DNA from 2 places in the Clostridium neonatale genome. Region 1 is predicted to be linked to the other one. Evidence: riboswitches for the same ligand, from Rfam matches in the RefSeq annotation. Region 1 holds a riboswitch; the other holds the start of a gene.
What was found. Region 1 has a riboswitch for glycine ahead of CNEONATNEC86_RS14175 (amino acid permease). Riboswitches for the same ligand answer to the same signal wherever they lie in the genome.
Positions count from the first base shown of each region.

Region 2: another riboswitch for glycine. It lies ahead of CNEONATNEC86_RS16570 (alanine/glycine:cation symporter family protein); the one in region 1 lies ahead of CNEONATNEC86_RS14175 (amino acid permease).

Region 1 covers NZ_UICR01000002.1:559,368-564,496, reverse strand. The annotation lists gene CNEONATNEC86_RS14180 (5-methyltetrahydropteroyltriglutamate--homocysteine S-methyltransferase) at 1-1,099, shown strand, start outside; glycine riboswitch at 1,337-1,426, shown strand; gene CNEONATNEC86_RS14175 (amino acid permease) at 1,535-2,917, shown strand; gene CNEONATNEC86_RS14170 (urease accessory protein UreH domain-containing protein) at 3,182-4,978, opposite strand.
Region 2 covers NZ_UICR01000002.1:1,080,765-1,085,893, reverse strand. The annotation lists gene CNEONATNEC86_RS16580 (D-2-hydroxyacid dehydrogenase) at 392-1,351, shown strand; gene CNEONATNEC86_RS16575 (phosphatase) at 1,539-2,270, shown strand; glycine riboswitch at 2,532-2,630, shown strand; glycine riboswitch at 2,633-2,758, shown strand; gene CNEONATNEC86_RS16570 (alanine/glycine:cation symporter family protein) at 2,956-4,395, shown strand; gene CNEONATNEC86_RS16565 (acylphosphatase) at 4,705-4,977, opposite strand.

The DNA of each region.
Region 1 (5,129 bases):
ACCGTTTAAATATGATATTGTAGGAAGTTTTTTAAGACCTGATTATTTAAAGAAGGCAAGAAGTGAATATGCAAATGGAAAAATTACAGCAGAAGAGCTAAAAAAAGTTGAAAATGTAGCAATTACAGATTTAATTACAAAACAGAAAGCAGCTGGACTTAGAGTTATAACAGATGGAGAGTTTAGGAGGAGTTCATGGCATCTTGATTTTATGTGGGCATTTAATGGTGTTGGACATGAGAAGACAAAGGATGGAATTCCGTTTGATGGAGAGGCAGCATTAATTGATGACACATTCCTTATTGGAAAAGTATTTGTTAACAGTCATCCTTTTGTTGAACATTTTAAATTTGTAAAACAATTTGAAGATGATAATACTGTTGCTAGACAGACAATTCCTGCACCAGCACAGTTTTTATTTCAGATGATTATCCCTGAAAATTTGGAAAAAACAAAAGCCATTTATCCAAACGAAGAAGAGTTGATTTTAGATATTGCAGATGGATACAAAAAAGTTATTAAAGACTTATATGCAGCAGGATGCAGGAACATCCAGTTTGATGATTGTACATGGGGAGTATGCGTTGATCCTAATGCTTGCTTAATTTTTGGTACTGATGAAGATGGCCTTCAAGATAATATTGAAAAATTAATAAGAATCAATAATCTTGCTATTGAAGGTAAGCCAGAAGACCTTGTAATTAACACTCATATATGTAGAGGAAATTTTCATTCTACATGGGCGTGCCAGGGAGGTTATGACAGTGTAGCAAAAGATCTCTTTGCAAAAGAAAATGTACAGGCCTTTTATTTGGAATTTGATGATGAACGTTCTGGTGATTTTGAATCACTTAAATATGTAGGTAAAGATAAGAAAGTTGTATTAGGACTCATTACAACAAAATCTCCTGTACTTGAGAATAACGATGATATAATTAAACGTATCAAAGAAGCTTCAAAATACATTCCATTGGAACGCTTATGTTTAAGTCCTCAGTGTGGATTTGCATCTACGGAAGAAGGTAATAAACTTACAGAAGAAGAACAATGGGCAAAATTGAAACTGGTTCAGGAAGTTGCAAAAGAGGTATGGAAATAAAATTATTGATTTAAAAAGAATATTATTTAAGCGGACTTGAAATATAGTCTGCTATTTTTATGAAAAATGTTTTTCTAAATTAAAATAAAAAACTTGTAAATTTTACAAAAAAGTATTAGTATATAATAAGAAATTTAATAATTCAGATGAAGATAGCGGGAGAGTTATGGCTATGGCTATACACCGAAGAAGTAAATCTTTCAGGTACCTAATAACATATTAGAGATGACCGCTATTGGATGAATCCTTGGAGAGACTCTTTATAATGAGCACCGAAGGAGAAAGCTGTATAGCGAAACTCTCAGGTAAAAGGACAGGGTAGTTAACATATATTAAAAAGTAATTTATATTTAATTACTTTATTTAGACCTTATCTATTCATAATTTGTATCTCCAACTAATAAATATTCATAATTTTGAAAGGCGGAGAATAATATGTCAGAAAATGAAAACTTGTCTAGAGGCCTTAAAAATCGTCATGTTCAATTACTTGCAATTGGAGGTGCAATTGGTACAGGCTTATTCCTTGGATCAGGCAGGTCTATTAGCTTGGCTGGCCCATCTATTTTATTTGCGTATGCCATAACAGGAACAGTTTGTTTTTTTATTATGCGCGCCCTTGGAGAACTATTACTTTCTAACTTAAACTATCATTCATTTGTAGATTTTGTACATGATTATTTAGGAAACGGATCAGCATTTATTACTGGATGGACATATTGGTTCTGCTGGATTTCACTTGCCATGGCTGACTTAACTGCTGCTGGACTTTATATACAATACTGGTTTCCCAATATAGCTCAGTGGGTTCCAAGCCTTATAGTTCTTATAGTTTTACTAATTATGAATCTTACAACAGTGAAGTTGTTTGGAGAAATGGAATTCTGGTTTGCATTAATTAAAATTGTTGCAATTTTAGCATTAATTATAATTGGTACATTTATGATAATAAAAGGATTCTCTACAGATGCTGGTACATCTAGCTTTACAAACCTTTGGAATAATGGTGGTTGGCTCCCAAATGGAATAAAAGGTTTTGTACTTTCATTTCAAATGGTTGTATTTGCTTTTACTGGAATTGAATTAGTTGGATTAACAGCTGGTGAAACTGAAAATCCAGAACATGTTATTCCAAAAGCCATTAATAATATTCCAATTAGAATTATTATTTTCTATATTGGGGCGCTTATTGTTATTATGAGTATATACCCATGGAATTCAATTAATCCAGATAAAAGTCCATTTGTACAGGTATTTAGCGCAGTAGGAATTACAGCAGCAGCAAGTATTGTAAATTTCGTTGTACTAACATCAGCTGCATCTGCTTGTAATAGTGGTATTTTCAGTACAAGCCGTATGGTTTATTCTCTTGCTAAAGAAAATAATGCACCTGAGTCAATGAAAAAATTAACACCTAATCAAGTACCTTCTAATGCTATAATATTCTCTGCAGCTGTGATTTTTATTTCAGTTATTCTGAATTATATTATGCCAGAAGGGGTATTTGTGCTAATTACAAGCATATCAACATTCTGCTTTATCTTTATTTGGACAATTATAGTTATTTGTCATTTAAGATATCGCAAAACTAATCCTGAACTTGCATCTAGGAGCAAATTCAAAATGCCACTGTACCCAATTGCTAATTATATAATTTTAGCATTTTTAATTTTTGTTATAGGTATATTAGCACTTAATAAAGAAACTCGTGTGGCTTTATTTGTAACACCAGTATGGTTTATAATGCTTGGGGGGATTTATAATATACTTAAATTAAAGACGAAAAATGAGGAAGCTGTCAAAGGAGATTTAGTATAGAATTCAAATTATAGATATATTACTTTAGCGTACTTAGGAAATCCGGAAAATTTAATAAATTATTTTTAAATTCATTAGTGAACTCTAGCATTTTTATCATCTAATATTAATATGGTAAAAATGCTAGAGCCTTTTTTTATTCTATTGGATTTATGTTTTATAGGTGATTATATCATAGTCGCCTTGGCAATTTTGTTATTAAATTTTAACTGGAATAATATGTTAATATAGAATATACGAATATACCAGTAAAAATTAATGAATTTAATTATCTAAAAAATTTTTACGAACATCTTCTAAATTTACATTTTCCAAAGAATCTGTTACTTCGATTCCAATTGCAGCTATATTGTTATTGACTACTACATATGATCCACTTTTATCTATATTAAAATCTACGTCTATAATACCTTTCTTACCTGTAAATGTAGTTACAACATCACCAGTTTCTCCATCATATAAGGTGAAAGTGCTATCTGGATTATCATATGAATCAAGATCTAATGAAAGGTTTGTTTTTATGCCTTTTTCTAATACTACTACAAGTGGTTCAAATTCATAACCGGTTCCCTTAATATTTAAACTCTGTGTATCTCCAGAAATATTAGCCTTTTTAATCAATCTATCAGTTGAAACCTTACTTAAATCATCACCATATATACTTGGAGTTTGCTCAGCATCAGTTACTGTATTACCTGTGCAGCAACTCATTCCACTACTTGGTTGTGGCAATGATGGATCTGCCTTAGATGTATCCACAGAATCAAGATTATCAGTAACCTTAATAACTCCTCTTATCATTCCCATCCAACAACTGAAATTTATATCTTTATCTTCTGGAGTAAATTCAATTATGTTTTCACCAGAATTTAGAGTTTTCTGTATATTTAAAGATGGTATTACCACAGCATTATTACAGGAATTTAACTTACTTCCTGTTATTATCCACTTAACAGGCATTCCTTTTTGTACATAAAATACATTAGGTGTATACCCATTATTATCTGCTGTCATATTTATTATTTGAACTCCATTTTCAATAGTTGGTTTAGCTATATTAGTTTGAGATGCATTTGCTGAAGTACCTTGTGCTAATGTTCTTATATTAGGAAGGCCAAAACCTGCAAGTGCAAGGCCTCTATTTCCCATTATTAATCCAAGTATTATTACTAAAAATCCACTAAACTTTAATAATTGTTTTGTATAACCTTTGCTTAAAAATCCAGATATAGCCCCAAAGCCTAACATTAAAGGAACTGTTCCTAAAGAAAATACAAACATTGATAATGCTCCATTCATTGCACTACCAGTACCTAATGCATAAAGCTGCATTGTTTGCAAAGGGCCACAAGGCATTAATCCATTTAACATTCCAACTAAGAAAGGAGTTTTAGGTTTCTTTTTTGTAGAACATGAAGACCAGGGTAACTTAATATTAAGCTTTCTAAAAATAGAGAATCCTGCCATGTTTAATCCCATTATAACCATAAATACTCCTGCAAATATTTGAAGCCCTGCTTTCACATTAAGTGATAATGATAGGACAGAACCTAAAGCACCTACAATAGCACCAATAATTGTATAAGAAGTTACTCTTCCTGCATTATATAAAATTGCAGGCATTAAAGTCTGAAACTTACTTTTTTCTTCTTTTAAAATACTTTGTGTAAGCATTATACCGCCACACATACCAACACAATGAATTGATGTAAGCATACCAACAATAAATAATACCATATAAGATGCATTATTTAGAGCAGAGCTCATATCAAATCCCGCAGTAGAATTACCAATTAGTAAAATAGCAGCAACCACAACAAAAAAGCCTGCGAATTTAATATTATTTGAATTTTTTGTACTATAACCAGCTTTCTTAATAGCTTCTTTTAATTGTTCAATATTGCAAATCACACTATCATATTCAACAGTTACTTGCTGAGCACTATAGCTAGCAATTACATTTACAACTCCATTAACTTTCTTTAATGCACTCTCTACTTTGCCTTCACATGAAGTACATGTCATGTCATAAACCTTAATAATCTCTCTTTTGATCTTCATATTTGCCTCCATCAAATTACTTTATTTTATTTCAAAATATATTTAAATAGTAATTTATCTTTAGATATATTAATTTTAGTAAAAAGTTGTGAAGATTTTATGAGGATTAAAGAAATAGAAAATATATTTAATTATGTAATTACATATAAGA
Region 2 (5,129 bases), 520 kb from region 1:
AGTGAAAAATAATCGAAATTCAATATATGATAGAGTGTAGAAAAATTTGACTTAGCAGAGGTTAATATAAATACTACGCATATTCATATATTGCATTTCTTTATTTTTATATAAGTATATATTTTTTATATTTTTCTCTTTATAAGTTGATACCTTTAATAAGAATAGAATACTAATTTTTTATAATCTATGATATGTATAAATGATTATTTATTTAGTATATGTTTAGTAATTTCTTGTGATATAAAACTAATTGTACTAATAAATTTCTATGTATTTACATTCAATTATATTTGAGATATGATTTATTATAAAGTATTATAAATTTAATATGTGATTGGAGGCGAAGGTTATTTTATAGGGTGAATAACTTATAAAATAGCAAATAATTATGAGAAACATAGTTGTTTTAGATGGAAAAACATTAGGAAATGTTGATTATATTAAACTAAATGAATTTGGACAAGTTGCTTATTATGATAAAACAGAAAAGGATGATGTTGAAGAGAGAATAAAGGATGCAAATATCATTTTAACAAATAAAGTTGTTTTAGATAGAAACAATTTAAAATCTGCAAATAATGTAGAATTAATATGTGAAATGGCTACAGGGTATAATAATATAGACATTGAATATGCAAAAGAAAATGGGATAGCGGTTACAAATGTTGCAGGATATTCAACTGGAACTGTTGCTCAACATACTTTTGCGTTATTACTTACTTTATATGATAACATAAGGTATTTTGATGATTTCGTAAAAAGTGGAGAATACTCAAAGAGTGGAATGTTTACGAACTTAGAAAGAACTTATAATGATCTATCAGGAAAAGTTTGGGGAATAATAGGTTTGGGCAATATAGGGAAAAAAGTGGCCAAAATTGCGCAAGCTTTTGGTGCAAGAGTAGTTTATTATTCTACATCAGGTAAAAATTCAGATTCTAATTTTGTGAGAGTTGAATTGGAAGAACTGTTAAAAACATGTGATGTTATATCAATTCATGCACCTTTAAATGAGAAAACAAAAGGATTAATCAATTATAAAGCTTTAACTATGATGAAGAAAGATGCAATATTAATTAATGTGGGAAGAGGTCCTATTGTTGTAGATGAAGATTTAGCACAAGCTATAGATGAAGAAATAATTGGTGGAGCAGCTTTGGATGTATTTGAAGCAGAGCCAATACCAAATAATAATCCTTTACTTAGTATAAAAAACACTGAAAAATTAATTATGACGCCTCATATAGCATGGGCAAGTGAAGAAGCTAGAGATAGACTATTTACAGATTTATTGGAAAATATAAGAGCTTATAATAGAGGACAAAAAAGGAATAGAGTAGATATTTAATATGTATAATAAGACTATGTCATTGGCATAGTTCTATTGTTTTATAAAGTTTAGATAGGCAAGGATATTTTAATTTAATATATCAGTATTTTACTAATATTTAACAAGAATATTAGGTTTAATTTAAATTTCTACTATGATAATATAAATATAGAATTATAAACTTAATGAAAAGAGGAATGTTTTGATGAAATATGCATTAGATGTACATACTCATACAATAGTTAGCGGTCATGCTTATTCAACTTTAATGGAAAATGCGAAGGCGGCATCAGAAAAAGGTATCAAAGTTCTTGGAACTACTGAACATGGATGTATGATGCCAAATGCACCACATATTTGGTATTTTAATAACTACAAAGTGTTACCTAGAGAAATGTATGGTGTAACTATGCTTTATGGAGTTGAGGCTAATATATTGAACCATGATGGTAAGATGGATATGGATGATAAAACTTTAGAGAAGGTTGATATAGTAATTGGAAGTATACATGAACCGATATACAATATGGGATCGGTTGAAGAAAATACAAGAGCATATATTAATGCAATAAAAAGTGGAAAGATTGATATTGTAGGGCATCTAGGGAATCCTATGATTCCCGTAAATTATGAAGAAATAGTGAAATGTGCTTTAGAAAATGATGTGTTAATAGAGATTAACAATAGTTCTTTTACTACTTCTCGACTTGGTAGCTTGGGTAATTGCACTAAGATAGCTGAATTATGTAAGAAATATAATGTTACAATAGTTATGAATAGTGATGCTCATTTTTGTACAAAAATAGGAGAATTTAAAGAAGCAATAGATATGCTTGCTTCTATAGATTTTCCGGAAGAACTTATTATAAATTCTGACCCTGAAAAGTTACTTAAAAAGTTAAAAATAAAAGGAAAATTAACTGATTTAAATATATAAAATTATTCAAATTTAAAAATCGATTTTATTAAAAACTGTTTTCTATATGAAAGCAGTTTTTATTTATAATAATTTTGCAGAAAAAAGAATTTAAATATATTCAAAGAATAGTGTAATTGCTTAAAAAACTACTAAAAAGTCTGTTAATTTATATGCAAATTTTGAAAAAAATATAAAATTATCAAGAAGGGATTAAAAATACTTGAAATAAGTTAATAATAACTATATAATTTTAAGGGTAAATTAAATGTAAATGTTCGGATGAAGGCAGTGGGAGAGTTATTATTTATAATTTCTTTTTGATTTATTATAATACACCGAAGAAGCAAATCTTTCAGGTATTAGGACCGTTGCTGGACGAGCCTCTGGAGAGACTCATTTATGAATGAGCACCGAAGGAGCAAAATATTGAAGAAAATATTATTACATTTATTATTTAAAGTAGTAAATTTTTTTAGTATTGAAACTCTCAGGTAAAAGGACAGAGGATAGGAAGCATGACAATTCACAATGTATAATTCACAATGTATAATTGAGGATAAAAATAGCTTTGCTATTTTTGATAAATTTAAATTAAGAAAACTGAAAGTTTTCTACCTAAATTGTAAATTGTAAACTTTGAATTATGAATTGTATAGTCTCTTATTCTCCTCCAATGATAAAAAATATTAGGGGGAATTTTTTTATGTTATTTTCAAATTTCTTATTAGCAGGGAATACATCTACAATTCAAAATGTATTTCAAAAAATCGATGATATTATATGGGGGCCACCTTTATTAATACTTTTGGTTGGGACTGGAATATATCTAACACTTCGCTTAAAATTATTACAAGTCTTTAAATTACCGTTAGCATTAAAATATGTATTTGGAAAAGATGAAGAAGCTCAAAATGATGATGCACATGGAGATGTATCAAGTTTTGGAGCACTATGTACAGCGTTATCAGCAACAATTGGAACAGGAAATATAGTAGGTGTTGCGACAGCAGTAAAAGCAGGAGGGCCAGGAGCACTATTTTGGATGTGGATTGCGGCTTTCTTTGGAATGGCAACTAAGTATGCAGAAGGTGTACTCGCAATAAAATATAGAGAAGTAGATGAAAACGGACAAATGTGTGGTGGACCTATGTACTATATACAAAATGGGTTAGGTATGAAATGGTTAGCTAAATTATTTGCATTGTTTGGTGTTGGAGTTGCTTTCTTTGGAATAGGAACATTTGGTCAAGTTAATTCAATAGCAGCAGCAGCACAAAATTTTAATATACCTAAAATTGCAACGGCTGTAGTCATAACAGCATTAGTAGCTTTAGTAACATTAGGTGGAATTAAAAGAATATCAAAAGTATCTGAAGCAATAGTTCCATTTATGGCAGTAGCATATATTATTGGAGCTGTTATAGTACTTGCATGTAATTTTAGAGCAATACCACAAGCTTTAGGTTTAATAATAACTAGTGCTTTTAATCCTAAAGCTGTAGGTGGTGCAATTGCAGGTGTAACTGTTTCTGTAGCACTTAGAAATGGGATTGCAAGAGGGGTATTTTCAAATGAATCAGGACTTGGAAGTGCACCAATAGCAGCAGCAGCAGCAAAAACAAATTTTCCAGCAAGACAAGGCTTGATTTCTATGACAGGAACATTTTTTGATACAATACTAATTTGTACAATGACAGGACTTGTAATAGTATTAACAAGTGGAAGCACTGGTGTGTTTGAAGTTGGAGCAACAATTGAAGGAGCAGGACTTACATCAGCAGCTTTTGAAATTGGTTTACCTATAGCCACTATTGGAAAATACATTGTTAATATAGGATTAGTTTTCTTTGCATTTACTACCATACTTGGATGGAACTATTATGGTGAAAAGTGTATGCAATATTTATGCGGAACTAAGTCTATAATGCCATATAGAATAATATATATAGTACTTGTTGCAATAGGACCTTTCTTGCCATTGGAATTAATATTTATAATTGCAGATATAGTTAATGGATGCATGGCATTTCCTAACCTAGTTGGACTTATAGGGCTTAGAAAGGTTGTTATAAAAGAAACAGAAGACTACTTTAATAGCTTGGAAAATGAAAAGCTAGGTAATAAAGAATATGACCTTGCATAATAACATAAATAAAGGACGTATAATCATGGTTTAGTGGATAACAACCGAAATTCAATATATGATATGCTCGATTGCGTAAATATTTCAGCCCAAAATTCTAATGAAAGAGGTTGCTCCAAAAAAAGTTTGCTCCGACAACAAGTGTTGGACAAACAATTTTGGAACGGCCTTCAGCCTCTTTCAAAGAATTTAAAGGCTAAAATATTTAATGCAATACTACACATAAGCAGAGAACCACATAAGAGTTTTATTTCGATTATTCACACTAAACTCAGTACGTTCTTTATTTATTTTATGATGCAACATGTTTTAATATTTGATAGAATATTTTTTTTCATTATCTATAATAGAAAGTTTATCTAAAACTAAATCATCAACTCGACAAAAGCCATTTCCTTTTTTTATAGCAGCAATAAAGGAAAGGACATCTTGCTCTAAGCCTTGAACTTCTATGGATACTTTACCATCATATAGATTTTTACAAAAACCTGTTAAATTAAACTGCATAGCTTTCATTTGAGTGAAATATCTAAATCCTACACCTTGAACTTTACCATCAACAATTATTGAATATCTAATCATAAATCCTCCTAAGTATAAGTAATTTATTTATATATTGAAACTTATAGCATGAATTAATACTTAAATTATAGCATATTCTAAAAAAAATAATAATATACATATAAAAGTGTTTCTAATTTTCTGAAAATTGAGTATAATATATGTAAACTAGG